DNA from 4 places in the Streptomyces sp. NPDC090499 genome. Region 4 is predicted to be linked to each of the others. Evidence: riboswitches for the same ligand, from Rfam matches in the RefSeq annotation. Region 4 holds a riboswitch; each other region holds the start of a gene.
What was found. Region 4 has a riboswitch for cyclic di-AMP ahead of ACIQVL_RS47945 (M23 family metallopeptidase). Riboswitches for the same ligand answer to the same signal wherever they lie in the genome.
Positions count from the first base shown of each region.

Region 1: it holds a riboswitch for cyclic di-AMP, as region 4 does, so the genes downstream of both, ACIQVL_RS19735 (C40 family peptidase) here and ACIQVL_RS47945 (M23 family metallopeptidase) in region 4, are expected to answer to the same signal.
Region 2: it holds a riboswitch for cyclic di-AMP, as region 4 does, so the genes downstream of both, ACIQVL_RS13665 (NlpC/P60 family protein) here and ACIQVL_RS47945 (M23 family metallopeptidase) in region 4, are expected to answer to the same signal.
Region 3: it holds a riboswitch for cyclic di-AMP, as region 4 does, so the genes downstream of both, ACIQVL_RS43885 (peptidoglycan DD-metalloendopeptidase family protein) here and ACIQVL_RS47945 (M23 family metallopeptidase) in region 4, are expected to answer to the same signal.

Region 1 is NZ_JBIVXP010000005.1:95,770-101,001, forward strand. It holds partial or broken gene ACIQVL_RS19710 (hypothetical protein) at 1-181, opposite strand, end outside; gene ACIQVL_RS19715 (8-amino-7-oxononanoate synthase) at 538-1,665, shown strand; gene ACIQVL_RS19720 (DUF397 domain-containing protein) at 1,776-2,003, opposite strand; gene ACIQVL_RS19725 (helix-turn-helix domain-containing protein) at 2,013-2,873, opposite strand; gene ACIQVL_RS19730 (ATP-binding protein) at 3,086-3,544, shown strand; gene ACIQVL_RS19735 (C40 family peptidase) at 3,582-4,055, opposite strand; cyclic di-AMP (ydaO/yuaA leader) riboswitch at 4,059-4,243, opposite strand; gene ACIQVL_RS19740 (hypothetical protein) at 4,605-4,913, opposite strand; gene ACIQVL_RS19745 (ATP-dependent Clp protease proteolytic subunit) at 4,921-5,232, opposite strand, start outside.
Region 2 is NZ_JBIVXP010000003.1:365,158-373,389, reverse strand. It holds gene ACIQVL_RS13690 (PspC domain-containing protein) at 1-971, shown strand, start outside; gene ACIQVL_RS13685 (LuxR C-terminal-related transcriptional regulator) at 968-1,681, shown strand; gene ACIQVL_RS13680 (NlpC/P60 family protein) at 1,757-2,815, opposite strand; gene ACIQVL_RS13675 (hypothetical protein) at 3,270-3,623, shown strand; gene ACIQVL_RS13670 (tellurite resistance/C4-dicarboxylate transporter family protein) at 3,675-4,634, opposite strand; gene ACIQVL_RS13665 (NlpC/P60 family protein) at 4,869-6,041, opposite strand; cyclic di-AMP (ydaO/yuaA leader) riboswitch at 6,049-6,224, opposite strand; gene pcrA (DNA helicase PcrA) at 6,537-8,232, shown strand, end outside.
Region 3 is NZ_JBIVXP010000021.1:119,824-128,055, reverse strand. It holds gene ACIQVL_RS43915 (Glu/Leu/Phe/Val dehydrogenase dimerization domain-containing protein) at 1-1,140, shown strand, start outside; gene ACIQVL_RS43910 (MFS transporter) at 1,154-2,302, opposite strand; gene ACIQVL_RS43905 (helix-turn-helix domain-containing protein) at 2,299-2,910, opposite strand; gene ACIQVL_RS43900 (GNAT family N-acetyltransferase) at 2,909-3,433, shown strand; gene ACIQVL_RS43895 (TetR/AcrR family transcriptional regulator) at 3,476-4,078, shown strand; gene ACIQVL_RS43890 (SGNH/GDSL hydrolase family protein) at 4,123-4,908, opposite strand; gene ACIQVL_RS43885 (peptidoglycan DD-metalloendopeptidase family protein) at 5,135-6,100, opposite strand; cyclic di-AMP (ydaO/yuaA leader) riboswitch at 6,105-6,265, opposite strand; gene ACIQVL_RS43880 (alpha-galactosidase) at 6,573-8,232, opposite strand, start outside.
Region 4 is NZ_JBIVXP010000029.1:20,615-28,846, reverse strand. It holds gene ACIQVL_RS47985 (NAD(P)H-binding protein) at 1-759, shown strand, start outside; gene ACIQVL_RS47980 (VOC family protein) at 806-1,228, shown strand; gene ACIQVL_RS47975 (O-methyltransferase) at 1,335-1,922, opposite strand; gene ribA (GTP cyclohydrolase II) at 1,977-2,618, opposite strand; gene ACIQVL_RS47965 (MarR family winged helix-turn-helix transcriptional regulator) at 2,784-3,311, opposite strand; gene ACIQVL_RS47960 (dihydrofolate reductase family protein) at 3,439-4,569, shown strand; tRNA gene ACIQVL_RS47955 (tRNA-Met) at 4,679-4,752, shown strand; partial or broken gene ACIQVL_RS47950 (PP2C family protein-serine/threonine phosphatase) at 5,148-5,489, shown strand; cyclic di-AMP (ydaO/yuaA leader) riboswitch at 5,740-5,900, shown strand; gene ACIQVL_RS47945 (M23 family metallopeptidase) at 5,908-6,945, shown strand; gene ACIQVL_RS47940 (aldo/keto reductase) at 7,129-8,073, shown strand; gene ACIQVL_RS47935 (PrsW family intramembrane metalloprotease) at 8,178-8,232, opposite strand, start outside.

The sequences.
Region 1 (5,232 bases), on a different contig from region 4:
GACGGGGCCGGTCGAGATCGTAGGTGCGCAGTCCCGACCAGACGATGTGAAGCGGCAGCTCGACCTGACCGTGCTCCGGCCCTGTGAGGTCTTCCAGGGAGGCGGGAAGCCGCCTCGCGTACCGCTCGTGCAGCACCTCGGCGGCAGAGGGAGTGGCATCAGAAGATGACTGCTGGACCATGGCCCCCAGTATTACCGTGTGCGCCGGGCGAATGGCACGGCGGACGCGGCCCGGATGCGGCAACACCGAGCGCCTGTACTCCGCACTCGACTATCTCCCACCCGAGGAGTTCGAGACGGCTTACTACCGCTCTTTGACCACTCCGAACGCCGCCCGAGACACACAAGATCGGCCGCTACGAAACTCGGGGCAGCTCAACAGACCGTGAGAAACGATCACCCCGAGAGGGCGTGATACAGCATCTGACCTGGGCGTTTTCCCTGCTTGACAATACCGGGTGTGGGTATTGCCACACAGTGGGTGGCTGGTGATCCCGCTAGGGTCTGTCCACTGCCTACAAATTCACCGGAGGGGCCATGGCGTTCGGCTGGATCGACGAGCAGGCGGAGCAGCGCCGCCGCGCCGGACTCGTACGGACCCTGCGCCCCCGCCCCGCCGACTCGCCCCTGCTGGACCTGGCGAGCAACGACTACCTGGGCCTCGCCCACCACCCGGAGGTCGCCGAGGGCGCGGCCGGGGCGGCCCGGACCTGGGGCGGCGGCTCCACCGGCTCCCGGCTGGTGACCGGCACGACGGAACTCCACACCGAGCTGGAGCGGGAGCTGGCCGATTTCTGCGGGTTCGAGGCCGCCCTGGTCTTCTCCTCCGGTTACGCGGCCAACCTCGCCGCCGTCACCACGCTCGGCCCGCACGGTTCCCTGATCGTCTCCGACGCCCTCAACCACGCCTCCCTGATCGACGGTTGCCGGCTGGCCCGGGGCGCCACCCAGGTCGTCGGACACGCCGACCCGGACGCCGTGCGCAAGGCCCTCGGGACGCACGAGGGGCCCGCCGTGGCCGTCTCCGACACGGTGTTCTCGGTCGACGGGGACGCGGCACCGCTGGCCGCGCTGGCCGAGGCGTGCCGGGAGCACGGCGCCGGGCTGCTCGTCGACGACGCCCACGGGCTCGGGGTGCTCGGGGACGGCGGGCGGGGCGCGCCGTACGCGGCCGGGCTCTCCGGGGCCGACGACGTCGTGGTCACGGCGACCCTGTCGAAATCGCTGGGCAGCCAGGGCGGGGTGGTGCTGGGCCCGGCCCGGGTGATCGACCACCTGGTGAACGCGGCCCGGACCTTCATCTTCGACACCGGCCTGGCCCCCGCCGCGGCGGGCGCGGCGCTGGCGGCGCTGCGGCTGCTGCGCCGCGAGCCCGCGCGTGCGGAGCGGGCCCGCGAGGTGGCCGCGGAACTGCACGCACGGCTGACCGCCGCGGGTCTGGAAGCGGTACGTCCGGACGCCGCGGTGGTCTCCGTGCGAGCCCCGTCCCCGGAGCAGGCCGTGCGGTGGGCGGCCGACTGCCGTACGGCAGGCCTGGCCGTGGGCTGTTTCCGTCCGCCGTCGGTGCCGGACGGCATCTCGCGGCTCAGGCTGACCGCCCGTGCGGACCTCTCCGGGGCCGAGATCGAACGCGCTGTACGTGTGATCGGCAAGACACGACCATGAGTCGGCGTGACACGGCCGGGCCTGGCTCGCGAGCGGATACGGAGTCGGGAACGGATGGGTGCGAGTCTGATCGATTTCGTTCGTGTCTGATCAGACTCTTCGGGGGCTGATCAGCCGGCGAGTGCCGCCGTGAAACCCGCCCAGCTCTCGGGGGAGAAGAGCAGTGCGGGTCCGGCCGGAGCCTTGGAGTCGCGCACGGCGAGCAGTCCGGCCGACGGGCCGGAGCGCGGCCGTGCCGTCTCCACGCAGTTGTTCGCTCCGGTGCTGTAGCTGCTGCGCAGCCACCGCAGTCCGTGCAGATCAGCACTTGAAGGTACGTTCCGAGGCAGTGCAGTCATGGTGCCTCCTTACGCGCCGTCAGCTATTGCGGCGATGTAATCCAACGAGTCCTCGGGCGAAAGGGCGTGGATCCGGAGCGTGTCGAAGGCCTCCGTGTAGGCCTGCAGGTCTTCTTTCCGCTCCAGGTAGAGGCTACTCGTCAACTGGTCGATAACAACCACGTCCAGATCAGAAGTGCTCGGAAATGAGAAGATTACGAAAGGTCCGGTGATGCCGATATGCGCTCCGGCCGCGAACGGCAGCACCTGGAGCCGTACCTGCGGCAGCCGGGCCGCCTCCATCAGCCGCTCCAGCTGCCGTGCCATCACACCGGGACCGCCCACCTCCCGGCGCAGCACCGCCTCGTCCAGGACCGCGCTCAGCTCCAGCGGCGGATCGTTGCGCAGCACGTCCTGCCTGGCCAGGCGTACCTCCACCAGGGTGTCCAGGGAGTCGTCGGCGTGCCCGTCCATGGCCGCCCGGGTCACCGCGCGTGCGTACTCGGGGGTCTGCAGCAGCCCCGGTACGACCAGGGTCTCCAGCGTGCGCATCGCGCGGGCCTGTGACTCCAGGCTGATGAAGTCCCGGTAGGCGGGCGGCAGGACCCCACGATAGGCGTGCCACCAGTGATGCCGGCCCGCCGTGTCCTCCGACCCCGCCAACACCAGCAGCAACTCGCGCAGTTGCCCCTCGACCACGCCGTAGGCGTCCAGAAGTAACCGCACATCGGCCGGTTTCACACCGCTGGCGCCGGTCTCGATCCGGCTCACTTTCGACTGATGCCAGCCCACCAGACGGGCGGCCTCACCGCTCGTGAGGCCGGCGCCGGTGCGCAGTGTGCGCAGTTCGGCGCCCAGTTTCCGGCGGCGTACCGCGGGACCGTTCTGCATGGGCTACTCCTTACTCCTTCCGAGCCGCCCAAATACGGTCTGAGGTCGCAGAGTTCACCGCTTCGAGCGACAGATATATGCATATCTTGGTGGATCGCTCCCCGTGACCGGCCCGGTAATGGCAGTCTGGCGAAGAAGCACCAGTCCGGGACCGTACTCGAACCATCCGCTCCGTGTCGGACTCCGGTCCCGAGGAAAGGGACGACGTCGCCATGGCAGACCACCTGGAAGCATCCGTCACTCTGCCGAGCGATCCCGCCTCGGTCTCCGCCGCCCGCTCCTACGTGCTGGACACCCTCGCGGAGTGGGGGCTGCCACGGGAGACGGAGACCGCGGACACCGTCCGCCTCATCGTCTCCGAACTCGCCACCAACGCCGTGCAGCACACCTTCGGGCAGTCACCCACCTTCACGGTGGACCTCGTGCTCGACCGGGACGAGCAGCTGTGCATCGGCGTCACGGACAGTCATCCGCGCTTCCCGAAGAGACTCCCCGCCGCGGTCCAGCAGGACAACGGACGCGGCATGGTCATCATCCGCTGGCTGACCGCCGAGTGCGGCGGCAAGCTCCGGGTGCGCCCCACCCGGGAGGGCGGCAAGACCGTCTCCATCGAACTGCCCTGGACGGTCCCGGCGGGCACCGTCACGGCGGCCGGCCAGCAGGAGCCGTAGCCCCGAGCCCCTGCCGGCCGGCCGTCGTGGGAACGGGTCAGCTGACCCGGCCGTACCAGACGCTGCGCGTCCAGATCTTCTGGAGCCTGACCACGTCCCCGGTCTTCGGGGCGTGCCAGATCTTTCCCTTCCCGGCATAGATGCCGACGTGGTACACGCTGGACCCCGAGTGGAAGAAGACCAGGTCCCCGGCCTTGCGGTTGCCGGCCGAGATGTGACGGGTCTTGTTGTACTGCTGGGCAGCCGTACGAGGCAGCTTCTTGCCCGCCTTCTTGAACGAGTACAGCGTCAGCCCGGAGCAGTCGAACCTGTTCGGTCCGGTGGCGCCCCACCTGTAGGGCGAGCCCTTCTTCGAGGCGGCGACCTGAAGTGCCTTCGTCGCCATCGTGGCGGCCGAGGCGTCGGAGGCGACACCCGGTATCACGATCGAGCCGCCCACGGCGGCGATGGTCAGCGCCGAGGCCGTACCGGCCCGGGCCATCAGCGACGGAACACGATTGAGCGCAGTCATGCGCAACCCTTCGTCAGCCGCCTGTGAAGGATGACCTGTCGGATTCGGGCTGGCGAAGTTGCCCGGCCGTGTCACCACGGCTTCACCCCAAGGGCTGCTCGGCCCGGTCATGGCGTGACCGTGCCGGCGACCCGTCGTGCTTGGGTCCTCCACTCCTGCCGATGCACTTCTGTCGACGGGTCAATCCGGGCGGCGGCAGGACTCGGCGTCCGCCCGGACCGCCCCGCCGCTGTGGCGGGGGCTTGTCGTCAGACAGGGATCTTCACTCACGCGTGTCCGAAAATCCCAACGGAATCGGGGATTTGTGGGGTTACTCACCACCCACCCGTTCGGGTGGACAGCCTTCTGTTCGATTCTCCGTCAACTGCCCTGCGTAGCCCCGGACCTGCGCGGAAGCCGCCCGCGGGCACCCCCGCGCAGGCAACCTGAGCGGCTTCCGCGGTCGGGTAAAACCACGCCACGCTCCGCCGAACGGCGGTAACCCCTTTGGGTCGTTTCGGCTCCGGCCCGCCCGCGCCGTCGACGGGCCGGACCGGAGTCCGGCGGGTGTCAACCTACGCAGTCGGGCGGGAGCGCGACGCGAGCGGTCCGGCGCTCGCCGTCGAGCACCCGCAACGCACGTGCCAGCGTGTCCCCGTGAAGCTCCGTCTCGCCCCGCAGATGCATCAGGGCGAGCGCGTCACGCAGCTCGGACGCCGCGCGCACCAGCGCCTGCGCGGCGCGCAGCCCGCGGTAGGTGTCCTCGTTCCGCGCCGGATTGATCCGGCCCAGCAGATCCACCACGTCCAGATAACGGTCGATCAGCTCGCCCTCGGCGCGGGTCAGCGCCGGCAGCGGCGGAAGCTCCGGTGGCAGCATCGGCCGCTCACCCCGCGTCCGGCAGGCCGGGCAGGGACCGGCGGGTGGGCACCACCCGGTCCACCAGCCCGTACGCCAGCGCCTGCGGCGCGTCCAGGACCAGGTCCCGCTCCAGGTCCTGGTGCACCTGTTCGGCGGTACGCCCGGTGTGCCGGACGAGCATCTCCTCGATCATCGCCCGGACCCGGTCCAACTCCGCCGCCTGGATGGCCAGATCACTCGGCTGGCCCTGTACCGGTTCCGGCAGCGACGGCTGCTGGAGCACAATGCGCGCGCCGGGCAGCACGGACCGCTTGCCCGGTGTGCCGGCCGCCAGCAG
Region 2 (8,232 bases), on a different contig from region 4:
TCGTCGCCCTGCTCCTCATGGTCATCGTGTCCATGGTGTTCGTGGGCAGTGTCAACCTGACCAGCGGCGCCAAGGCCTATCTCCTTCCCGCGGTCCTGGTCGCGGCCGGTGTCGCCCTGGTCTGGCGCCAGGCCGACAACGCCCGCCGGGCCCGCTGGGTCGAGGTCGGCAGCCGGCGCCGCACCCTCAGCCTGCTGCGCGCGGGCGTCGGTGTCCTGCTCGTCACCGCGGGCGTCTCGGGCGTCTTCGTCATGCAGGGCTCCGCCGCGCACATCGGCGCGGTGCTCCAGGCGGCTCTCGCCGTGCTCGTCGGCATCACGCTGCTCGCCGGTCCGTATCTGGTCCGGATGACCCAGGACCTCTCCGAGGAGCGGTTGATGCGCATCCGCGCCCAGGAGCGTGCCGAGGTCGCGGCCCATGTCCATGACTCGGTGCTGCACACCCTCACCCTGATCCAGCGCAACGCGGAGAACGCGGGCGAGGTGCGCCGTCTCGCCCGCGCCCAGGAGCGCGACCTGCGCACCTGGCTCTACAAGCCCGAGGGCACCGGCAAGGACGAGGCCGACGAACCCGCCACCCTCGCCGACGCGGTCCGGCGCAACGCGGCCGAGGTGGAGGACAAGCACGGCGTGCCCATAGAGGTCGTCGTGGTCGGGGACTGCCCGCTCGACGAACGGACGGGCGCGCAGATGCAGGCCGCGCGCGAGGCGATGGTCAACGCGGCCAAGTACGGTGGCGAGGGCGGCGCCGTCCAGGTCTACGCCGAAGTCGAGGGAAGGACGGTCTTCGTGTCCGTCCGCGACCGCGGTCCCGGCTTCGACCTCGACTCGATACCCGCCGACCGCATGGGTGTCAGAGAATCGGTCATCGGCCGTATGGAACGCCACGGCGGCACCGCACGGCTGCGGTCCGTGCCGGGCGGCGGCACGGAGGTCGAGCTGGAGATGGAGAGGGCGGAGAAGACGTCATGAGCGACGCGACCGAGGCGAACGGCCCGGCGGAAGGCGCGGGTCAGTCCGGGCGTCGGGTGCGTGTGGTCCTCGTCGACGACCACCGGATGTTCCGGACGGGCGTCCAGGCCGAGATCGGCGAGACCGAGCAGACCGGCGTCGAGGTGGTCGGCGAGGCGGCCGACGTCGACCAGGCGGTCTCGGTGATCACCGCGACCCGGCCCGAGGTGGTCCTCCTCGATGTGCATCTGCCGGGCGGCGGCGGGGTCGAAGTGCTGCGCCGGTGCGCCCCGTTGACGGCGGACGCCGAGCGGCCGGTGCGTTTCCTCGCGCTGTCCGTGTCGGACGCGGCCGAGGACGTGATCGGTGTGATCCGGGGCGGCGCCCGGGGCTACGTCACCAAGACGATCACCGGCACCGACCTGGTCGACTCGATCTTCCGGGTCCAGGAGGGCGACGCCGTCTTCTCGCCGCGGCTCGCCGGGTTCGTCCTGGACGCCTTCGCCTCCACGGACGCCCCGCCGGTCGACGAGGACCTCGACCGCCTCACCCAGCGCGAGCGCGAGGTTCTGCGCCTCATCGCCCGCGGCTACGCGTACAAGGAGATCGCCAAACAGCTGTTCATCTCCGTGAAGACGGTCGAGTCCCATGTCTCGGCGGTGCTGCGGAAGCTGCAGCTGTCGAACCGGCACGAGCTGACCCGCTGGGCGACGGCACGCCGCCTGGTCTGAGGCCCGTGCCCCCGGCCGGTCCGCCGGTGCGCCGGTGCGCCGGTCCGTGGCGCCCGGCCGGCCGTCGGCGGCCGCTCAGACGACCCGCGTCGCCCCCGCGAACGGCATCTCGTCGATCGGGGCGATCCGTACCGGCGCCGACGGGTTGGGTGCGTGGATCATCTGGCCGTCGCCGATGTAGATGCCGACGTGGCTGATGCCCGAGTAGAAGAACACCAGGTCGCCCGGCTGGAGTTCGGAGCGGGAGACGCGGCGGCCGGCGTTGATCTGGGCGTAGGTGGTGCGGGGGATGGAGACTCCGGCGGAGCGGTAGGCGGCCTGGGCGAGTCCCGAGCAGTCGAAGGCGTCGGGGCCGGTCGCGCCCCAGACGTAGGGGCTGCCGAGCTTCGCGTAGGCGTAGGCCACGGCGGCCGCGGCGCGCGAGTCGGTGGCGGCGACGCTGCCGGCGGTCAGCGGGGCGCGGGCGTCCGCCGCGGAGCGTGAGGCGCGTGCGGTGGTGCCGTCCGCCGTGACCGCCGACCGCTGCTGCGGTGACAGCCGGTCCAGCAGCTGCCGCGCCTCGTCCAGTTTGCCGGTGACGGCGCTCTTCTCGCGCTTCAGCTCGGCCTGCCGGGACCGCAGCGCCGTCAGCTCGACATGTGCCGCACCCCGCAACTGCTCGATGTCCCGCAGCTGTTGCCGTACCCGTGTCACCGCACCGGCCTGCCGGTCGCCGGCCCGCTCGGCGATGGCCGCGTCGTCCAGGTACCGGTCGGGATCGCTGGACAGCGCCAGCTGCCAGGCCGGATCGATGCCGCCGTCGCGGTACTGCGCGGCCGCCACGAGCCCGAGCGCGTCCCGGGCGGAGTTGAGCTTCTGCTGCGCGCGGGCGGTCTCGTCCTGGAGCGACGTCAGCCGCCGCTGGGCCGTGTCGGCCTTGTCCTTCGCCCCGTCGTACTTCTGGGTGGCCTCCTCGGCCTCCTGGTACAGCTGGTCCACCTTGGCCTTCACCTGGGCCGGTGTCAGTTGCGGCTCGGCGTTTCCGGTCCCTTCGAAGGCCGTCGCGGTGGCCGCGCCCGCCAGGGCGAGGGTGACGGCCGTGCGGGCCGTGCTGCCGCCTAGCGAGCGCTGTCGGGGCCTGCGGTGCGCTGCCACCTGGAGTGTCCCGTCCTTTCGTACGACCGCCGTCTCGTCCGCAGGCACGCCGGGGGGCGTCCGTACGGCCGCGGGGGAGTGCGGAGCGTGTCCGGCGGCGGCCCGCACAGGGGGAACGGGCCGCCGCAGGACCTTCTCGGCGGTGGTGTCCGACTGCCGCCCCTGGCCCGGGCGGCGGTGGGGAGTCGGTCACCTGGGGGAGGACGCTAGGCCCGGGTGTGTCGGCCCGGTAACGCGATGCGCGGAATTGGCGTGACCGGATCGTTGCCCGACGGTATGTGAACGGGATTCCGGTCCGGAGACGTCGGCTTCTCGGGGTGGGATGACCGAAGCGGCGGTTCCGGGGCTGATCAGGGACGCGGGGTGCTATGGCGTGCATATATGCGGGGCGGCGGGTGCCGGGGGAGGGGGCGGTGGCCGGTGCCCCGTACGGGCCTGATTAGGCTCCGGGGCCATGGACGTACTCATCCATCTCTTCGTCGGCCTGCACATCATCGGCATCGCCGCGCTCCTCGGCGGTTTCCTCACCCAGATGAAGGCGATGGGCCAGGGCACGGCCCGGTTCGTCCCCGGGATGCTGCACGGCGCGTTCACCATGCTCGCGACCGGCGTGATCCTGGTCGGCCTCAACGAGGCCGACGACCACCACGTCAACACGATCAAGATCGGCGTGAAGCTCGCCCTGCTGATCGTGATCCTCGGGCTCGTCTACGTGAAACGGGACGACGAGAAGGTCGAGAAGGGTGCCTTCGGCCTGGTCGGTCTGCTCACGGTGGTGAACATCTTCATCGCCGTGCTCTGGACCTGAGCCGTCCTGTGGACCTGAGCCGTCCTGCGGACGACCCGATCCCCGGCACCCTCAGCGGGCCTTCGTGAGTGCGGCACGGGCGCTCGCCGCCGCACCGGCCGCCACCGCCAGCCAGGCCGCCACCGTCACCCACACCAGCACCCGCCCCGGCCACCTCAGCCAGGCGCCGCCGACGGCGGCCGCGACCGACAGCGTCGCCGTCGCCGTCATCCCCATGGGGAACACCGTCGCCCAGCGGCGCACGTCGTAACGGAGCCGGGGCCGTGCCACCTCCGCGGCCAGCAGGACGACGTACCAGGCCAGGTCCAGGACCAGCAGCGCCACCGTCACCGTGCGCAGGACGCCCCGGTCGTCGTCGTTCCAGAGGTACAGCCGCGCACTGTCGGCGGCCAGCAGTCCCGCCCCGGCCAGCGCCGAGATCGCGAGCGCGCCGCCCGCCACCCACTGGTCACCGGGCCCCCGGGTGATCTGCCGCCACTCGAACCGGGGCACCGCGAGCCCGTACATCGCCAGCCCCAGCCAGAACAGGACCAGCGAGAGGTGCGCGAGCCATGCCGTGGTCAGGGCCGCCGCCAGCGTCGCGCCCAGCACGGCTGGCCCCTGCGTGGCCACGCAGGCCAGGAACACCGCGCCGGGCATCCTCGGCCTCCAGTGCCGTACGACGAGGACCAGCAGCGGTGGCCACAGCACCGCCGACAGCGCCAGCAGGGCCTCGGCGAGGGTCTGCCACCCGAGCGCCGAGAACCGTGTCCCCAGCACCGCCGTCGCCGCCACCGCGGTGAGCGCGCCCGGCGTTCGCGCCTGTTCCGCCCACTGCCGGCGATCGCGCACCAGCCGTACGACGAAGTCCGCGGCCAGCGCCACCCACATCGCGCCGGCCACCGCCAGCGCCACCCTGGACACGGTCTCCGCGCCGACCAGGTGCAGCCCCACCGACATGATGCCGGTGGCCATCACGGCGGCCCCGGCCGCGGGCGGACGCTGCGCCCACCAGGCGCGGAGAGGTGACATGCCGGATATGTCCCTGATGCTAGGGAGAGCCGGCCGCGGTGCGGGCGGGGCACGCGCGCGTGCGGCCCGAAAACCGCGCCGGACGCGCGAACGTACGGTCGCGGCGGACAGGAGTGCCAGGGGGCTTCGGCAGGAGGCCGGGGTTGCGTGACGGCGGGCGGGCGCCGTGGTGTGTGCGGGCCGGCGGAGGGAAGCGGGTGGGGGCGCCCGAGAGGTGACGGGCGCCCCGCGGGGTCAGGCCGGGCGCACCACGCTGTGGATGATCGACTCGCCGCCGTAGTAGATCGACTCCTCGCGGACGTAGGCGCCGGGCTTGGGGGCGTGGATCATCATGCCGTTGCCGATGTAGATGCCGACGTGGCTGACGTCGTCGTAGAAGAAGACCAGGTCGCCGGGCTCGGCGTCGGCCAGGGAGACGGTGGTGCCGGCGTTCACCTGGTCGTAGGTGGTGCGGGGCAGGGAGACGCCCGCGGCCTTCCAGGCGGCCTGGGAGAGCCCGGAGCAGTCGTAGGAGCCGGGGCCGGTGGCGCCCCAGACGTACGGCTTGCCGATCTGTGCGCGGGCGAAGGCGATCGCCTTGGCTGCCTTCGTGGCGTAGGCGGAGTCCGAGCCGGAGCCGGAACTGGAGCCGGAAGAGGAGCCCGAGCCGGAAGAGGAGCCGCTCGACGCAGAGGACGACGACGCCGCCTGTTCGGCCGCCGCGGCCTGCTGCTTCGCCAGCTCCGCCGCCTTGCGGTCCGCCGCCTCCTGCTGCTGCTTCTCGATCGCCGCCAGCCGGGCCTTCTCCGCGGCCGTCAGCTGGGACAGCAGCTCCCGCGCGGAGGCCAGCTTCGTCTGCACGGTGGTCTTGGCGGTCTTGAGGTCGTCCTGCGTCTCGGTGAGCGTCTCGAGGCTCTGGGAGGCCTCCTGCCGCTTCTTCATGGTCGCGGACTGCTCGGTGACGTAGTCGTCGACCGCGCCCTTCTGGCGCGAGGTCAGGCGGCTCATCAACTGGTCCTGGTCGAAGTAGTCCTGGGGACTGTCCGCGAGCAGGAAGGTCGCCGTGTCGGGGACGCTCGCCCCGGTCCGGTACTGGGCCGCCGCGAACGAACCCAGTTCCTCACGCGCCTTGTTGAGCCGGTCGGTGCGCCGGGCGACGTCGTCGAGCAGGGTGTCGACCTGCTTGCGCTGCTTGCCGGTCCGCTCCTTGGCCGCGTTGTACTTCTCGGTCGCCGACTCCGCCTGCCGGTACAGGGAGTCGACCTTCTTCTCGACCTCCTCCAGGCTCGGCTTGCCGTCGTCGGAGGGCGCGGCCTCGGCCGTCTGGGAGAACAGGGCCATGGACGTGAGGGCGGCGGTGGCCAGGGCGGGGGTGCGTATGCCTGCCGCGCGTGTTCCTGACGGCCGGGACTTGCGGTGCGACGCCAACGGGGGCGACTCCTTCCAATGTTCCGCCTACCGAGTTAGCTGTCGGGTTCGGGCGGGTGGTTCGGAAGGGTTGCCCTACGGTCCGTTCCCCCGGTGGGGAGTCGGGACCGATTCACCCCAAGGTCGGTGTGGGTCCCCGGCTCCGGGTGCGCGGCGGCACTCCGGACTCGGCGGAGGCCGTGCGGCCCGGCGATGTTCGCCGGTGGGGGTCGTACGGCCTGCCCGGCACGCTAGCCAACTCGTGTGGTCCCTGTGAAGTTTGATGTGCGATATGCCCGATACATTTTCGTGACCTTGGCGTTGCGGCGTATCTGGGTGGGGCGATTCGGAACGTTATGGGCGACTTGCCTGGTGGTGTCGGAAGGTTCGAGGTGAGTGTTCGCGGCTGCGGGACGCGCGTCGACCTGCCGTGACGGAGTGGATCTGTTCGGTCACCGGGGCGAGTTTTCGGGGCGGCGGCCGGTTGTCGGTGGGGCGCCCTAGACTCGGAGAGCGATGAGCAGCCTCTTTGACGACAGCTTCCTGGCGAGCCTCCAGGCCCCCCGCGGCCATGACGAGGAACCTCCGCCGCCGCCCGAGGACGAGCACGCTCCGGAGCCGGTTCCGGACGATCTGTTCGGCGGGAAGTTCGACGTGCCCCCGGACCGGGACACCTACTACCGCGACGGCGCAGCCCGCCCGGCCCTGGACACGGCCGCGCTCCTGGAGGGGCTGAACGACAACCAGCGGGCAGCCGTCGTGCACGCCGGCTCACCGCTGCTCATCGTGGCCGGCGCCGGTTCCGGCAAGACGCGTGTGCTCACCCACCGCATCGCCCATCTGCTCGGCGCACGCCAGGTGCACCCGGGCCAGATCCTCGCGATCACCTTCACCAACAAGGCCGCGGGCGAGATGAAGGAGCGCGTCGAGCACCTCGTCGGCCCGCGGGCGAACGCGATGTGGGTGATGACCTTCCACAGCGCCTGCGTGCGGATCCTGCGCCGGGAGAGCAAGAAGCTCGGCTTCACCTCCTCCTTCTCGATCTACGACGCCGCCGACTCCAAGCGCCTGATGGCCCTGGTCTGCCGCGACCTGGACCTCGACCCCAAGCGGTTCCCGCCGAAGTCGTTCAGCGCCCAGGTGAGCAACCTCAAGAACGAGCTGGTCGACGAGGAGGACTTCGCCGCCCGCGCCAGCGACGGCTTCGAGAAGACCCTCGCCCAGGCCTACGCCCTCTACCAGTCGCGGCTGCGCGAGGCGAACGCCCTCGACTTCGACGACCTGATCATGACGACGGTCAACCTGCTGCGCGCCTTCCCGGACGTCGCCGAGCACTACCGCCGCCGCTTCCGGCACGTCCTGGTCGACGAGTACCAGGACACCAACCACGCCCAGTACGCCCTCGTGCGCGAACTGGTCGGCACCGGTGTCCGCGCCGACGGCACCGACACCCCGCCCGGCGAGCACGACCTGCCCCCCGCCGAACTCTGCGTCGTGGGTGACGCCGACCAGTCGATCTACGCCTTCCGGGGCGCCACGATCCGCAACATCCTCCAGTTCGAGGAGGACTACCCGAACGCGACGACGATCCTCCTGGAGCAGAACTACCGCTCCACGCAGACGATCCTCTCCGCCGCCAACGCGGTCATCGAGCGCAACGAGTCCCGCCGCCCGAAGAACCTGTGGACCAATGCGGGCGCGGGCGCGCAGATCACCGGCTACGTCGCCGACACCGAGCACGACGAGGCGCAGTTCGTCGCCGAGGAGATAGACCGTCTGACGGACGCGGGCGAGGCGAAGGCGGGCGATGTCGCCGTCTTCTACCGCACCAACGCGCAGTCCCGTGTCTTCGAGGAGATCTTCATCCGGGTCGGCCTGCCCTACAAGGTGGTCGGCGGCGTCCGCTTCTACGAGCGCAAGGAGGTCCGGGACGTCCTGGCGTACCTGCGGGTGCTGGCCAACCCGGAGGACTCCGTGCCGCTCCGGCGCATCCTCAACGTCCCCAAGCGCGGCATCGGCGACCGCGCGGAGGCGATGATCGACGCCCTCGCCCAGCGCGAGAAGATCAGCTTCCCGCAGGCGCTCAAGCGGGTCGACGAGGCGTACGGCATGGCCGCGCGGTCGACGAACGCGGTCAAGCGGTTCAACACGCTGATGGAGGACCTCCGCACGGTCGTGGAGTCCGGCGCCGGACCCGCCACAGTCCTGGAGG
Region 3 (8,232 bases), on a different contig from region 4:
GTCACCGGCCGCCGGGGCTTCCTGGTCGTCGACCGGCTGGTGCGGGGCGTGGCCAGCGGCGGTCTGCGGATGCGGCCCGGCTGCACGCTGGAGGAGGTGACCGGACTCGCGCGCGGCATGACGATGAAGGAGGCCCTGCACTACAACCCCGAGGGCCGCTACATCCCGCTGGGCGGCGCCAAGGGCGGAATCGACTGCGATCCGCAGGACCCGGGGGCGTACCCGCTGCTGGTCCGCTACCTGCGCGCCATGCGACCGTACGTGGAGAGTTTCTGGACCACCGGCGAGGACCTGGGGCTCACCCAGGACCTGGTGGACCGGGCGGCGGCCGAGGCGGGTCTGGTCTCCTCGGTCCAGGCCGTGTATCCGCTGCTGGACGACGAGGCGGCGGCCCGGCGGCGGCTGGCGGACGCCTTCGCCGTCGAGGTGGACGGGATCGGCCTCGACGAGCTGGCCGGCGGCTGCGGGGTCGCCGAGTCGGCGCTGGCGGCGCTGGACCGGGCCGGAGTGCCGTACGCGGGGACGCGGGTCGCCCTGCAGGGGCTCGGCACGATGGGCGGGGCCACGGCGCGGTTCCTCGCCCGCGCGGGGCTCACGGTCGTCGCGGTCGCCGACGTCAAGGGGACGATCGCCAACCCGGCGGGTCTGGACGTCGAGGCGCTGCTGCGCGCGAGGGACGCGTACGGCACCGTCGACCGCGCGGTGCTGCGCCCCGGTGACGTGGAACTGCCGGGTGACGCCTGGCTGTCCGCGGACGCGGAGGTGCTCGTGCCGGCGGCGGTGTCGTACGTGGTCGACGCGGCCAACGAGCACCTGGTCACCGCCCGCTGGATCGTCGAGGCGGCCAACATGCCCGTGCTCTCCGAGGCGGAGGAGCGGCTCACCGCGCGCGGGGTGACGGTGCTGCCGGACGTGGTGGTCAACTCGGGCACCAACGCCTGGTGGTGGTGGACCCTGTTCGGCGACATCGGCCCCGCCGCCGACGAGGCGTTCGCCCACATCCGGCGCTCGATGCGGGCCCTGGTGGAGCTGATGCTGGACCGCGCGGCGGCGGACGGCACGACCCCGCGGGCCGCGGCCCACGCCCTGGTGACCGACCGGCTGCCGGTGATCGCGGAGCGGTTCGGCTGGTACCGCTGACGCGGCCACGCCCTCAGCGGCGCCCGAGTGCCGCGGCGAGCAGCAGCGCGCCCGCGGCCGTGAGGCCGGTGCCCGGCCAGCCGAGCACGTCGAGCAGGGGCGCGGCGACGGCCGTGCCCAGGGCGCCGACCGAGAAGTACACCACCAGGTAGACGCTGCTGAGGCTGCCGGAGCGGGCGGGGTCGAGGGCGATGACACGGCTCTGGTTGGCGGCCTGGGCGGCGAAGCAGCCGGCGTCGAAGAGGGCGAGGCCGAGGGCCGTGCGCCAGGGGGCGTCCAGGCCCGTGGCCAGCAGGGCGGCACCGGCCGCGGCGGCTGCCATCGAGACGCCGATCACCGTGTGCGGGCCGTACCGGTCGGTGAGGCGGCCGGTGTACGGAAGCGCGGCGAAGCCGAGCAGCCCGGCCAGGCTGTAGAGGCCGATGGCGGTCGGGCCGAGGGAGTGCGGCGGCTGGGCCAGGGCCAGGGTGAGGGCGATCCAGACGAGGTTGAAGGCGAAGTACCAGAGCGCTCCGGTGGCCACCGTGCGGCGCAGTCCCGGCCGGCGCAGGAGCAGCGGCGGGAGGGCGGTCAGGGTGGCCCGGTAGCCGCGGGCGGCGGGCGGCCGGTGCCGGGGCAGGAGCGTCGCGGCGGCGAGCGCGCCGAGCAGGGCGAGGGCGGCGAAGACCAGGAGCATCCGGCGCCAGCCGAAGGCGTCGGTGAGGGCGCCGCCGACGAGCCGGCTGAGCAGGATGCCGGCCGACATGCCGGCGGCCACGAGGGCGACGCCGGTTCCGGCGCGGCCCGGCCGGGCATGACGGCCGGCGATGTTGCCGGCCTGGGCGGCCACGCTCGCGGCGGCGCCGACGAGCAGGTAGGCGGCCAGCAGGACGGCCGCATGGTGTGCGGTGGCGGCGAGCGCCAGGGCGGCGGCCAGGGCCGTGAGCTCTGTGGCGACCAGGCGGTTCGGGGCGAGGTGGTCGGTGAGCGGAAGCAGCAGGGCGAAGCCGGTCATGCTGCCGGCGAGCGCGGCGGTCGGCACCAGGCCGATCGTGGCGAGCGGCACGTCCAGGTCGGTGGCGACCGCCGTGAGCGCGGGCTGCACGGCGTAGTTGTTCGCGATCGCCGTCCCGGCCAGGACGGCCAGCAGGACCGTGCCGCCGCGGGGCAGCGGCGGGGTCACGGCTGCGCGTCGCGGGTGAGGACGACGGCGTAGCGGCATTCGGCGTCGGTGGTGTTGGCGAAGACGCGCTCGGCCGGTGCGCCGAGTTCGACGGTGTCGCCGGCGTCCAGTTCGTGGACCGTGTCTCCGTCGTGGAAGGTGAGGCGGCCGTCGAGGACCCAGACGAGCTGCCGTACGAAGGCGAAGGCCGCGGCAGGGTAGGGCACCCGGGCTCCGGCGGGCAGCCGGATCTCGGCGATCTCCGCCGGGAAGCGCGGGCCGGTGATCTGGCGGCGCCGGTAGCCGGTGCCGGGGTCGCGCCATTCGGCGGCGTCGGCGGCGCGCCGTACACCCGGGGTGTCGGCCGCGGACTCCTGCGCGTCGTGCGCGCCTTCGGCGGGGGCCAGCAGCGAGGCGACGCCGATGCGGAAGGCGGCGGACAGCTTGCCGAGGACGACCGCGGTAGGGCTGCTCTCGCCGCGCTCGATCCGGCTGATCATCGCCGGGGAGACACCGGAGGCGTCCGCGAGCTGTGCCAGCGTCCAGCGGCGGCGCTCCCGCTCGGTGCGGACCCGGGCGGCGATCTGCCGCACCAAGGGGTCGGCCGATGGTTCTACTATGTTGGACATGAATCCAATATACGAGAGAGGGCTGGTGGCCGTGCGTCCGGCCCGGCCGGGTGACGAGGAGGCCGTCCGCGCGATCCGCAACCATGCGATCGAGCACTCGACGGCCCTGTGGACCGAGACCCCGCAGTCCCCCGCCGAGGGCGCGGCCTGGTTCGCCGCCCACCTGGAACGCGGCTCGGCGCTGGTGGCCGAGTCGGCCGACGCGCCGGGCGAGGTGGCGGGGTTCGCGGTCTACGGCCCGTGGCGCGCCCTGGACGGCTACCGGCACACGGTGGAGAACTCGGTCTACGTCCGCGAGGGCAGCCACGGGCTCGGCATCGGCTCCGCGCTGCTCGGCCCGCTCATCGCCGCGGCGCGCGAGGCCGGCCACCACGTCATGATCGCCGGCATCGAGGCCGGGAACGCCGCGTCGGTCCGGCTGCACGACCGGTTCGGCTTCGAGCACGTCGGCACGGTCCGGGAGGTGGGCACCAAGTTCGGCCGCTGGCTGGACCTGACGATCATGCGGCTGCCGCTGGCCTGAGACGGCAACGCGGGTGGCGGGACGACCGATTAGGGTGACCGCGTGGCGAGAGTGCGGTTGAGCGTGGCCGAGCGGCGGGAGGAACTGCTGCGGGCCGCCATCGAGCAGATCGAGGCGCGGGGCGTGGCGGCGGTCCGGATCGCCGATGTGGCCTCGGCCCTCGGGGTGAGCAACGCCCTGGTGCTGTACCACTTCTCGACGAAGGAGAAGCTGGTCGCCGCCGCCTTCACCTATGCCGCCGAGGACGACCTGGCGCATCTGCGCAAGCTGCTGGGCCGCCGTACGTCGGCGCTGCGCCGGCTGCGGGCCGCGGTGCGCTGGTACGCGCCGACCGGACAGGCCAAGGGCTGGCGGCTGTGGATCGAGGGCTGGGCGGTGGCGTTGCGGGAGCCCGCGCTGCGGGACGTCACCAAGGGGCTGGACCAGCAGTGGAAGGCGGCCATCGCCGAGGTCATCGCCGAGGGGGTGGCGGCCGGCGAGTTCCGGTGCCCCGACCCCACGGCGGCGGCGCTGCGGCTGACCGCGCTGCTCGACGGGCTCGCCGTCCAGCTGACCTCGTACCCCGGCGCCGTCCCCCGGGCCAGGGCCCAGGCGTGGGCCGACGAGGCGCTGGCCCGCGAACTCGGGCTGCCCGAGCAGGAGTAAGGGGCGGCCCGCAGTGCGGCCGCCCCTTACCCGCCGGTTCCGCCTCAGGCCACGGAGGCGATCCGCATCTTGATGTCGTCCGGGGAGAGCGCCCCCTTGGCCGTCACGTGGTCGCCGGACGACTCGCCGCGCAGCCGGCGCCCGATCCAGGGGACCAGGTACTCGCGGGCCCAGTGCACGTCGTCGCGGCGGACCTCCAGGGTGCCGCGGGGCGGCAGCGGGGGCCACGGCTGGTCGGGGTCGGCCGGCACCTCGACGCCGAGCACCTGACCGGCGCGCAGCGCCACGCGCGTGTGCCCCTCGGGGGACAGGTGCAGGCGGTCGCCGTCCCAGGCCCGCCGGTCCTGCACGGTCTTGAGGGACCACAGGTCGAGGACCGGGCAGCCGTAGCGGTCGGCGATGGCCCGGACGTGTCCGTTGTACGTGGCGATCTTGCCGCGCAGGTGCTTGAGGACGGGCACGCCCCGGGTGTCGAAGCCGGTGGTCACGAGCACCGTGCCGACGGCCTCGGTCAGCCGGGCCACGGCCCGCTCGAACCGCTCGGCCACCTCGTCGGGGTCGGTGCCGGGGCGGATGATGTCGTTGCCGCCCGCGCAGAAGGAGACCAAGTCCGGGGCGAGTTCCAGGGCCTGCGGCACCTGGTCCGCCACGATCTGGTCGAGCAGTTTCCCGCGCACGGCGAGGTTGGTGTAACTGAAGTCGCCCTCGGGCTGCCGGTCGGACAGCAGTACCGCGAACCGGTCGGCCCAGCCGACGAACGCCCCGTCGGGGCCGGGGTCTCCCACGCCCTCGGTGAAGCTGTCCCCCACCGCTGCGTACGACCCGATCACTGATGCATTGTCACTCTTCGAATCGTCTCCCACATCGGGCCATGATTCACCTTCGGCTGTGACCTACGCGACCGTAATAAGGGGTTGACGCTCGGTGAGATAAGACACCCTTAAATACTTTGCCAATCTTGGAATAAGTCCCTGACCAGCGGCGTTGAAGTGTTGATCGAGTTCCGGGGCCGCGTGTGGGGCGACCCCGGAAACACCGCAGGCCGGGGCCGCGCGGTCAGCCGACGGTGACGCCCTTGGAGCGGAGGTAGGCGACCGGGTCCACGTCCGAGCCGTAGTCGGGGGTGGTGCGGATCTCGAAGTGCAGGTGCGGGCCTGTCACGTTGCCGGTCGCGCCGGAGAGGCCGATCTGCTGGCCCGCAGTCACGGTCTGGCCGACCGAGACCGACAGGGCGGAGAGATGGCCGTACTGCGCGTAGTAGCCGTCGGCGAGCCGGATGACGACCTGGTTGCCGTAAGCGCCGCCCCAGCCGGCCGTGACGACCGTGCCGGCACCGACGGCCTTGACCGGGGTGCCGGTCGGGACGACGAAGTCGACGCCAGTGTGGTAGCCGCTGGACCACATGCTGCCGGCCACGTGGTAGCCGGTGCCGATGGTGCCACCGGAGACCGGGAGGGTGAAGCCGAAAGCAGTCGCGACCGAATTGCCCGAATTGACCGAACTGCTCGAGGAACCCAGGGAATCGGACGAGGCCGAGGAACCAGACGAGGACGGGGCCGAGGACGAGGTGGACGACTGCGGGTTCGACTGCGCCTCGTGACGGGAGCCGGAGTCCGTCGGCGCGGCGTGCCGGCCGCCGAGGGTGAGCCTGAGGCCGGGGTGGATCAGCGAGGGGTTGCCGCCGACCGCCTGCCGGTTGTCGGCGTAGAGCCGGTGCCAGCCACCGCGGACGTTCTGGTCACGGGCGATCTTCGCGAGATAGTCACCGGGGACCACCGTGTAGATCCGCCGTGCGGAATGCGCGGTGCCGGAATTCCCTGCGGGCGCCTCCTTCACCGCGGCCTTCTCGACGACGGGAAGCGACTGGGTGGTCTTTTCGGAAAGGGACTGCGTGGTGGCCGCGTGGGCGCCGGCGGCCCCCATGAGCGGCAGGGCCAGCGCGGCACCGCCGGTTCCGGCGACGGCCATCGAACGAGTGAGGCGCTGGGACTTGGGACGGCGGTGCTTACCCTTCGCGGGCATGGCGCATTCCTCTCCTGCGCCTGCGAGGTGAGCTGTCGGGTTCGGGCTGGAGCTGCCCGGCCACACCGGAAGACGTGGCTACACCCCTAGCCGTCCCGGGAACCGGAACAGGCGGTCATACCTGGCGGGTCCCCCGCTCCTGCCGGGCACGGGTGAGTGTGTGTGGGGACTCCGGGCGGCGGCAGGATTCGGCGTTCCGCCCGGATGTGTGGCGAACGTAAGCGAGTGAGACGGACGTGGACAAGCGCCCGGTTCCGGCCGTCAGGTCCCGACTTGATCCGTTACCGGGAATTCCGGTCACCCTCCGTGAATTCCGGCCCATTCGGATTTCCAATTCGCCTGCGAAATATCGGCATTACGTGAGCATGACGCGCGACGGACGGTCACGAATATGACGCTCCTCACGCACGTCACGCCACGTCCACTTATTCCGGAGCAAGTCGTAATGAAAGTACCAATTCGGGCAGATGCCTCAGATCCGGCGGAGTCGGAAGACCGCCGCATCCAGGTCGCCCTTCAGCCCGGTGCGCAGCCCGTGGTGCAACAGCACCGCACCCCGGTGCACTTCGCCCGTTTCACGGCATTCGTACGACGCGGTCGGGTCAAGCCCCTGCAGCCGCAGCGCCGGCGCCGGCTCGCCGTAGCTCTGCGCCTGCAGCCAGGCCAGGACGACGGTCTCGTCGCCGAGCGTGTACTGCACCGCGCTGAGCCCGCCGGCCGGCGGCCGCAGCCGGAACTGGTCGCCGCGCTGCACCAGGGGCCTGATCTCCTTGTAGAGCTCCACCCAACGGCCGGCCTCGGCGAGCTCTTCCTCGGTCCAGTTCGAGAGGTCGCCGCCGACCCCGAGCGCCCCGGCCATGGAGCTGACGAACCGGAAACGCAGCGAGCTGACCCGGCCGTTGAGCTGGTGGTTCGGGCTGTCGGTGACCCAGGCGGACATCACCCGGGCAGGGTGGATCTGGCTGAAGCCGTGCTGGATGGCGAGGCGGTCCAGCGGGTCGGTGTTGTCGGAGGTCCACACCTCGTCGGTACGGCTCATGATCCCGAGGTCGATCCGCCCGCCACCGCCGGAGCAGGACTCGATGGCGACGTTCGGGTGGGCCGCGCGGATCCGGTCGAGCAGCGCGTACAGCCCGCGCACGTGGTCGACCCACAGGCGCTGCGGGTAGGGCTCGCCGGGCCAGCCCGCGTCCGTGAAGCAGCGGTTGAAGTCCCACTTGACGTAGTCGATCGGGGCGCTGGACAGCAGGGTGTCGAGCTGCTCCCAGAGGTATTCCCGGACGTCCTCGCGGGCGAGGTTGAGGACAAGCTGGTTGCGGAGTTCGGTCCGCTTCCGTCCCTCCTGGTACTGCACCCAGTCGGGGTGGGCGCGGTACAGGTCGCTGTCCGGGTTGACCATCTCGGGCTCGACCCAGATGCCGAACTCCATGCCGAGGGCGTGCACGTAGTCGGCGAGGGGCTTGAGGCCCTTGGGGAAGCGGTCGGGGTTGGGCGTCCAGTCGCCGAGGCCGGCGCGGTCACTGGTGCGGGCGCCGAACCAGCCGTCGTCCACCACGAACAGCTCGACGCCGATCGCGGCGGCCCGGCGGGCGAGGGTGGCCTGCTGCTCCTCGGAGATGTCGAAGGTGGTGGCCTCCCAGGAGTTGAAAAGCACCGGCCGGTCCTGGTCGGCGTCCGGGATGATGTACGCCCGCTGGTAGGCGTGCCAGGCGCGGCTCGCCCCGCCGAAGCCGCCGTCGGTCCACAGGCCCGCGAAGACCGGGCTGGTGTACGACTCGCCCTCGGCCAGCATCAGCAGGCCCGAGTCGTCGTAGCCGGCGCCGCCGGTGATCTGCACGCGCGCGTCGGGAAGTTGGGCGACCGCGATGCGCCAGGAGCCGGACCAGCCGAGGGCGCAGCCCCAGACCTCGCCGCGCTCCTCGGTGGCGTCGGTGTCGAGGGCGACCCAGGGCAGGTGCTGGTGGCTGGTATGGCCGCGGCGGCTGCCGATGACCTTCTCGCCGTAGGTGAGCGGGGCGCTGGTGAGCCGGGACTCGGCGGCCCAGCGGCCGTGCAGCTGGGAGAGCCGCCAGCCCTCGCGGTCGGGGAGCGTCCAGGCGGCGGGGTCGGCGCGCAGCAGCTCCACGCGCGCG
Region 4 (8,232 bases):
ACCTCCCGCACCGCATCGCGCAGCCGAGCCGATGTCCGCTTCGACTGGGACGATCCGGCAAGCCATGCGGACGCCCTGGCCGGCGTCGACCGCCTCTACCTGGTGACACCGACCATGCGCGTCAGCTACGCGGAGCAGGTCGCCGCCTTTCTGGACCTCGCGCAGGGTGCCGGCGTGCGCCATGTCACCTACCTGAGCGCCTATAACGCCGACCAGGCACCGCCCGGGATCGACATCGCGGCCATCGAGGCCGACCTCGCTTCCCGGCGCGCCCTGACGCACTCGATCCTGCGTCCCGCGTGGCTGATGCAGAACTTCGCCGACGACCACATGCCGGTCGTCGACGGAGAGATCACGGCTCCGAGCAACGGCGGCAGGGAAGCCTTCGTCGACGCGGCCGACATCGCTGCGGTCGCGGCCGAGACGCTGCTCGATCCCGAAGCCCACGCCCACGCCACCTACTCGCTCACCGGCCCCCGGGCCCTGACCTTCCAGGAGGTCGCGGACACCATCGCCTCGGTCAGCAGCCGCCCCGTCGTCCACAACGACATCGACCAGGAGGCGTTCCTCAAGGGTGCTGTCGCCGCGGGCGTCCCCGCCGACTTCGCCGTGCTGCTGCGCTGGCTCACCGACGCCCTCATCACCGGCAACGGCGCCCCACCCACCGGCGATGTCGAGAAGGTCACCGGCCGCGCGGCCACGACCTTCCGCGCATTCGCCGAGCGCAACGCCGGTGCCTGGAACCCGGAAGCGAAGTGACCATGGCCGACGACCTCGCAGCCACCACCTCGAAGGAGACCCCGCGATGATCGACCACGTCTACATCTCGGTGACCGACGTCGACCGCGCGGCCGCCTTCTACACCGAGGCGCTCGAACCGCTCGGCTGGCGGCAGATCGGTGCCTTCGAGTCGACCACCGACCACGTCCCCGACCTCTTCGGACTCTGCGACCGCGTGTACGGCTCGGGCAGGGCCATCGGCTGCAGCATCTGGCTGCGCAGGCGCACGAAGGGCGAAACCGGCCTCTACCTCGGCCTCGCCGCCGACAGCAGGGCCGAGGTGGATGCCGCCTACGCCGCGGCCCTGGCCGCCGGCGGCCAGGACGACGGAGAGCCGGGGGTGCGCGAGTACTTCTACAGCGGGTACTACGCCGCCAACGTCACCGATCTCGACGGGAACCGTCTCGAAATCGTCCACAAGGACATGAATCCGAAGCGCCCGGCCTGAGCGGTCCATGACCGGGAGCCGCCGGGTCCGGGCCACCCCCGCCCACCCTCACCGCGACAGAAGGCGACGGTGGTGCGCAGCTCGACGCTGAAGGCGACGGTGGTGCTCAGCGCACCCGGACCCCGGTCAGTACCCCGTCGCCCACCTCGTGCAGGTCGACCGCGAACTCCGCTGCCGAGGCGAGCAGTTCACGGAAGGCGGCCACCTGGTCGCGGTGGCTGACCGCGTTGTCGACGGTGAGGATGCCGTACGGCTTGAGGACTCGTCGCAGGTGCGGCCAGTAGCCGGCGTACGCCGGTCGTTCGGCGTCGAGCACGACCAGGTCGACGGACGCGTCCGGGGCGGCGGCCAGGGTCTCGGCGCCGTCGGCATGGCGGACGTCCGCATACTCACGTACTCCCGCCCGCTCCAGATTGGCCAGGGCCGCGGTGACCCGGGCGGCGTCGGTGTCCACGGTCGTCAGGCGGCCGCCGGTGTCGCGGAGGGCGTCGGCGAACCAGATCGCCGAGTAGCCGTTGGAGGTGCCGATCTCCAGGACGGACGTGGCGCGCCGGGCCCTGATCAGGGTCGAGATCAGCCGGGCCGCGTCCGGGGTCATGTTGCGCAGCCTCAGCAGCCGGTCGGCCAGCGGGCCGTCGTGCGCCCGGCCCTCCTGGTGGAGGTCGTCGAGAACACGCGCCAGCCGGTCGTCCATGGAGGCTCCCCTCGTCGGTGTGCCCGTCGTTGGTAGCACACCGGCCGGCGGGGTTCAGCCCGCGTTGAGTTCCGTCAGCTCGGACAGCGGCAGCGTGTGCTGGGTGTGCAGGACCTTGGCACGCAGGTAGCGGACGTTGTGGGCGGTGCTGAAGACGCCGGTCGGGACCCGGTCCCGGACGGTGACGCCGAGGCCGCGCAACTGCTCGGCCTTGTCGGGGTTGTTGGAGAGCAGGTCCAGCTCGGTGATGCCGAGGGCGGCCAGCATCTGGGCGGCGGCGGTGTAGTCGCGGGCGTCCTCGGGCAGGCCGAGGGCGGCGTTCGCCTCGTAGGTGTCGAGGCCCTGGTCCTGGAGGGCGTAGGCGTCGAGCTTGTTGTAGAGACCGATGCCGCGGCCCTCCTGGCGCAGGTAGAGCAGGACGCCGCCGCGCTCGGCGATGCGCTCGACGGCCTCGCGCAGCTGGGGTCCGCAGTCGCAGCGGGCCGAGCCGAAGACGTCGCCGGTCAGGCACTCGGAGTGCAGGCGCACCAGCGGCAGGGCGCCGGGGGCGGGCTCGCCCAGGACCACGGCGACGTGCTCCTGGCCGTCGGTCAGGCCATGGAACGTGACGAGTTCGGCGTTGACGCTGTAGCCGTCGGCGAAGCGCAGCGGGACCCGGACGCGGGCGCGCTGGGTGGCGGCGGGGAAGTCGGTCATCGGGTTCTCCAGTGTCCGGGTGCAGGACGGCAGTCCCGGTACGGGACGTCGCGGGAGCCTGCTTCAGATTTGAAGCAGATCCACGGCTGGAACCCTACCCCATGCTTTAAATTTGAAGCAACAGATTTCCGTACGGTTTCGGGAAATCAAGTGCACGAACAGGGTTCAGGATCCGGAACAGGGCGACGACGACCGGCGCCGCCACGGCAGCTCGTCCGACGTCGGCCGCGGAGTCGCCCCCTCACCCTCCAGCGCCCGCGCGATCACCGTGCCGATCTCCTCCAGCTGCTCCACCTGCTCGGCGGAGAGATGGTCGAAGACCGCCGCCCGTACCGTCTCCACGTGGCCCGGCGCCGTGCGCTCCAGCACCGTCATGCCCTCGTCCGTCAGGATCGCGAAGCTGCTCCGCTTGTCCCACTGGCAGTCCTCGCGCCGGATCAGCCCGTCCTTCTCCAGCCGGGTCACGGCGTACGTCAGCCGGCTCCGGGTGATCTTCGACTTCTCGGCGAGATCGGTCATGCGCAGCTTGCGCTCCGGCGCCTCGGAGAGGTTGGCCAGGATGCCGTAGTACAGATGGGGCATGCCGGCGTCCTGCTGGAGCTGCCGGTCGATCGCGTCCTCCAGGAGGTGCGTCGCCGCCATGTAGGCGCGCCAGGCGCGCTGCTCCTTCGGAGTGAGCCAGCGAGTCGTCATGGCACCAGTGTAGGTTTGTTTCAAACTTTAACCAAGCGTCCGTGTCAGAGCAGTCAGGCCGCTCCCCGTCAGCCGTACGGCCGGCCGGTCAGCCTGCTCGCCCGCCCGCCGAGAGTGAGCGCGTCCGATGCCGTACCCCTACGTTCTGCTGTCCGCCGCCGTCTCCCTCGACGGCTTCCTCGACGACACCGGCCCCGACCGGCTCCTGCTCTCCTCGCCCGCCGACTTCGACCGCGTCGACGAGGTACGGGCCTGCGTCGACGCCATCCTGGTCGGCGCCGGCACCATCCGCGCGGACAACCCGCGGCTCCTGGTCAACTCCCCGGAGCGGCGCGCGGCCCGGACCGCCGCCGGCCGGGCCGAGTACCCCCTCAAGGTCACGGTCACCGCGACCGGCGACCTCGACCCGGACGCGAAGTTCTGGCACACCGGCGGCGAGAAGACCGTGTACACGACGGACGAGGGCGTGCGGCGGGCCCGCGCCCTCGGGATCGCCGCCGACGTCGTCTCCCTCGGCGCCGACCTCGACTGGCGGCTGCTCCTGGAGCACCTGCACGACGTACGGGACGTACGGCGGCTGATGGTCGAGGGCGGCGGCACCGTCCACACCCAGCTGCTCCAGCAGGGCCTGGCCGACGAGCTCCAGCTGGTCCTGGCCCCCCTCCTCGTCGGCGACCCGAAGGCACCGCGGCTGTTCGGTCCCGGCGGGTACCAGGCCGGGCGGCTGCGGCTCCTGGAGACCCGCCGGATCGAGGACGTCGTCCTCATGCGCTACGAGCCCACGGCCCCCGGTACCGGCGGGTCGGCGGCCGCCGCGGACCGGCACTGGCTGCGGCTCGCCTGCGAACTGGCGGCAGAGTGCCCGCCCTCCCGGACCGCGTTCAGCGTGGGCGCGGTGGTCGTCGCGGCCGACGGCACGGAACTGGCCCGCGGCCACTCCCGGGAGGCCGGCGACCCCGTGGTCCACGCGGAGGAGGCGGCCCTGGCCAAGATCCCCGCGGACGACCCCCGGCTGGCCGCGGCCACGGTCTACACCAGCCTCGAACCCTGCACCCACCGCGCCTCCCGGCCGCACCCCTGCGCCGAGCTGGTCCTCCGGGCCGGGGTACGACGGGTGGTGACGGCGTGGCGCGAGCCGGACACGTTCGTGGCGGCGGCCGACGGGACGGGGATGCTGCGGGAGGCCGGGGTGGAGGTGCTGGTGCTCGGCGAGTACGAGGGGGAGGCGAAGGCGCCCAACGGGCATCTGCTGACCTGAGCCGACCTGAGCTGAGCCGATCTGAGCGGGCCTGAGCCGACCTGAGGCGTCCACCGGAAGTAACCCGTGTGACTCCACCTCTTCCGATGGCGTATGCTGGTTTCACCGACGCGGGGTGGAGCAGCTCGGTAGCTCGCTGGGCTCATAACCCAGAGGTCGCAGGTTCAAATCCTGTCCCCGCTACTGAAACTCAGGGCCGGAATCCAAGATCCGAGGATTCCGGCCCTGAGTCATGTCCGGGCACGTGTTCCTCATCACACACTTCCGTACTCATCCGCCCGGCTCACACCGTTCGCCCCACCCGCTCACAGCCGCAAACCTGGGACGGACAGGCATCGAACACACCGGACGCATCGAACACGTCGAGCACACCGCGCAAGTCGGAGGCACGGAACAGCAGAGGGGTCGTGCGGTGGGCGGCGCAGACGCGGAGCGGCACGGTCCGGCAGGCCCGGCATCCGTCACATCCGCCCGCACCCTCGCCCGCCTCCTGCCCGCGCTGCTGATCTGCGCCGGCATCTGCTACGACTTCGTCACCCCCGTGGCCTTCACCGCGGTCCCGTTCTTCACGGCAGCCCCGCGGTCATCCGCCGCCCCTGCTGCTGCCCGGCGACGGCGAGGTGTGCCCGGTGCGGGCGCCGGAGGCCGCGCTGCCGCTCGGGTTGGGTGAGCTGGGGGCGTGGCCCGACCGGGCGGCCGAGCACGCGTTCCCGAGCGGCGCCACGCTGCTGCTGTACACCGACGGTCTCTCCGAGGCGCGGGACGCGCACGGCCGGTTCTACGACCCGCAGCGGCGGCTGACCGGCCGTACCGCCGCCACTCCCGGCGCCCTGGTGGCCCGGCTCGCGGCCGAGGTCCGCCGGCACACCGGCGGCGGCATGACGGACGGCATGGCGCTGCTCGCCGTACGGCGGCCCTGAGCGGCGCGCGGTCACGTTCGGTGTCCGGACGACCGCCCTGCGCATAACAACTGAGTCACCATCAAAACCTGTGTGACTCCTGAGCTGAGCAGTGCACACCATCGACTCGACCGTTTTTTACCGGTCGTGGCAGGTAAGTCCATGCTTTGAAAGCTTAATGATCAAGACGAACTGCTTGGAATCTGGTAGCCGTGTCTATTAACGTTCGATAACGCAGCGCGGTCGTCCCAGCCGTCACCCGCGACGGCTCCGTGCGCACGCGCCGAATCCCGCAAGGGAACCGGGGAACCACCACCTTGGGGTGAATCGCACGGCTACCGCCGGGTACGAAACGGCCGGTATACGCGCGTAGGAGACCTTCCCGCTCCGAACCCGTCAGCTAACCCGGTAGGCAGCGGAAGGAAAGGAGTGCGCCCGCGTGGCGTCCAACCCGCCTGCTCCTACAGCCCCGTTCGTGCCCAGCCAGCGTCAGCCCGAGACCTTCGGCTACGGCGGCTACCGCGCCGACGAGGGCCCCTTCGAGGAGTGGAACCCCACCGAGGAGTCGCTCTCCGCGGCGCGCGGCCGGCACCGGGTCGCCAAGCAGAAGGGCGGCGGGCTCGCCCGCAGCTCCACGGTTCTCGGCGTCGGCGTCATCGCCGCCGTCGGCGCGGGCGGCATGGCCAGCGCCAACACCGGCAAGCCGCCGGTCTCCATCTCGCTGCCCGACCTGCCCTCCTCCGTCGACGCCCTGCTCGGCGAGGGCGGCGGCCACCAGGCCACCCAGACCGCGCTCAGCAGCGTCACCACGACGACCGCCACCGACGCGGACTCCTCCTCGTCCGACGCCGGCGAGGCACTGCGCAGCCGGATCATCGCCCAGGCCGCGCAGCAGCAGAACCAGCTCGACACCAAGGCCAGCGCCAAGGCCGTCGCCGCCGCCGACAAGGCGATCGCGGACGCCGAGGCCAAGGCGGAGAAGGCGGCCGCCGCCAAGGCCGCCGACGCCAAGGACAAGGCCGAGGCCTCCGCGAAGCAGAAGGCCGAGCAGGCCCGCCTCGCCGAGCTGGCCAAGCAGTACACGCTGCCCGTCGTCTCGTACACGATCACCGGCACCTTCGGCCAGGCCGGCTCCATGTGGGCCTCCGGCTACCACACCGGCCTCGACTTCGCCGCGCCCACCGGCACGCTGATCAAGGCCGTGCACAGCGGCACGGTCACCGAGGCGGGCTGGGCCGGCTCCTACGGCTACCGCACGATCATCACCCTCGACGACGGCACCGAGCTGTGGTTCTGCCACCAGTCCTCGATCGGCGTCAAGGTCGGCCAGAAGGTCGCCACCGGCGACGTCATCGGCCGGGTGGGCGCCACCGGAAACGTGACCGGCCCGCACCTCCACCTGGAGGTCCACCCGAACGGCCAGGCCACCGCCATCGACCCGATGACCTGGCTGCGCGGCAAGGGCCTCAACCCCTGACCCGACCTGACCTGCTGCAACCCGACCGGACGCGGATTCGGACCGCACCGACCGGCCCCCGGCGGCCCTGACGACAACCCCCCGGCGTCAGGGCCGCCGGTGTGCCGAGCCGCGGATTCCGCTTTTACGAGACCTTCGTACTCGACGGGATGGGTCTCCGGGCGACCCGTGTTGAAGTGGAGCATGACTGCTCTCCGCAAACTCGGCTCCTCCGACCTCGAGGTCTTCCCGCTCGCCCTCGGCGGCAACGTCTTCGGCTGGACCGCCGACGAGGCCACCTCCTTCGCCGTCCTCGACGCGTACACCGCCGCGGGCGGCAACTTCGTCGACACCGCCGACTCGTACACGGCGTGGATCGAGGGCAACAAGGGCGGCGAGTCCGAGACGATCATCGGCAGGTGGGTCAAGGCGCGCGGCAACCGCGACGACGTCGTCATCGCGACGAAGGTCAGCCAGCACCCCGAGTACCTCGGCCTGTCCGCCGCCAACATCAAGGCCGCCGCCGACGCGTCCCTGCGCCGTCTCGGCACCGACCACATCGATCTGTACTACACGCACTTCGACAAGCCCGAGATCCCGGTCGAGGAGATCATCGGCGCGCTGGACGAGCTGGTGCGGGCGGGCAAGGTCCGGCACATCGCCGCGTCCAACATCACGCCGGAGCGGCTCCAGGAGTCCCTGGACCTCTCCGACCGCGAGGGCCTCGCCCGGTACGTCGCCCTCCAGCCCCACTACAACCTGGTCTCCCGTGACACCTACGAGGGCCCCCTCCAGGACCTGGCCTCCCGCACCGGCCTCGCGGCCGTCCCCTACTTCTCGCTGGCCGCCGGCTTCCTCACCGGCAAGTACCGCCCCGGTACGACGGTCGACAGCGCGCGGGCGGGCCGGGCCGCCCAGTACGCCGAGTCGGAGCGCGGCCGGAAGGTGCTGGCCGCCCTCGACGAGATCGCCGAGACCCACGCCGCGCCCGTCCCCACGGTCGCCCTGGCCTGGCTGGCAGCCCAGCCCACCATCACGGCCCCGATCGCCTCGGCCCGGACGCTGGAGCAACTCCCGCCCCTGCTGGGCGTCGCCGACCTGACCCTGACGACCGAGGAACTGACGAAGCTGACAACGGCCTCCGCCTGACGGAGCCCCCGCCCCCCGCTCCTGCGCTGCACCCTTTCCGCCGCAACGCCGCTCGGCCCGTACGGCGTGTTCCGGCGGTGCCGGGCCGGGCGCGACCCGAAGCGCTAACTCCGGTACGGGTTGTAGGCCGGAGCGGCGGGAGAGGCCGGATACGGCACC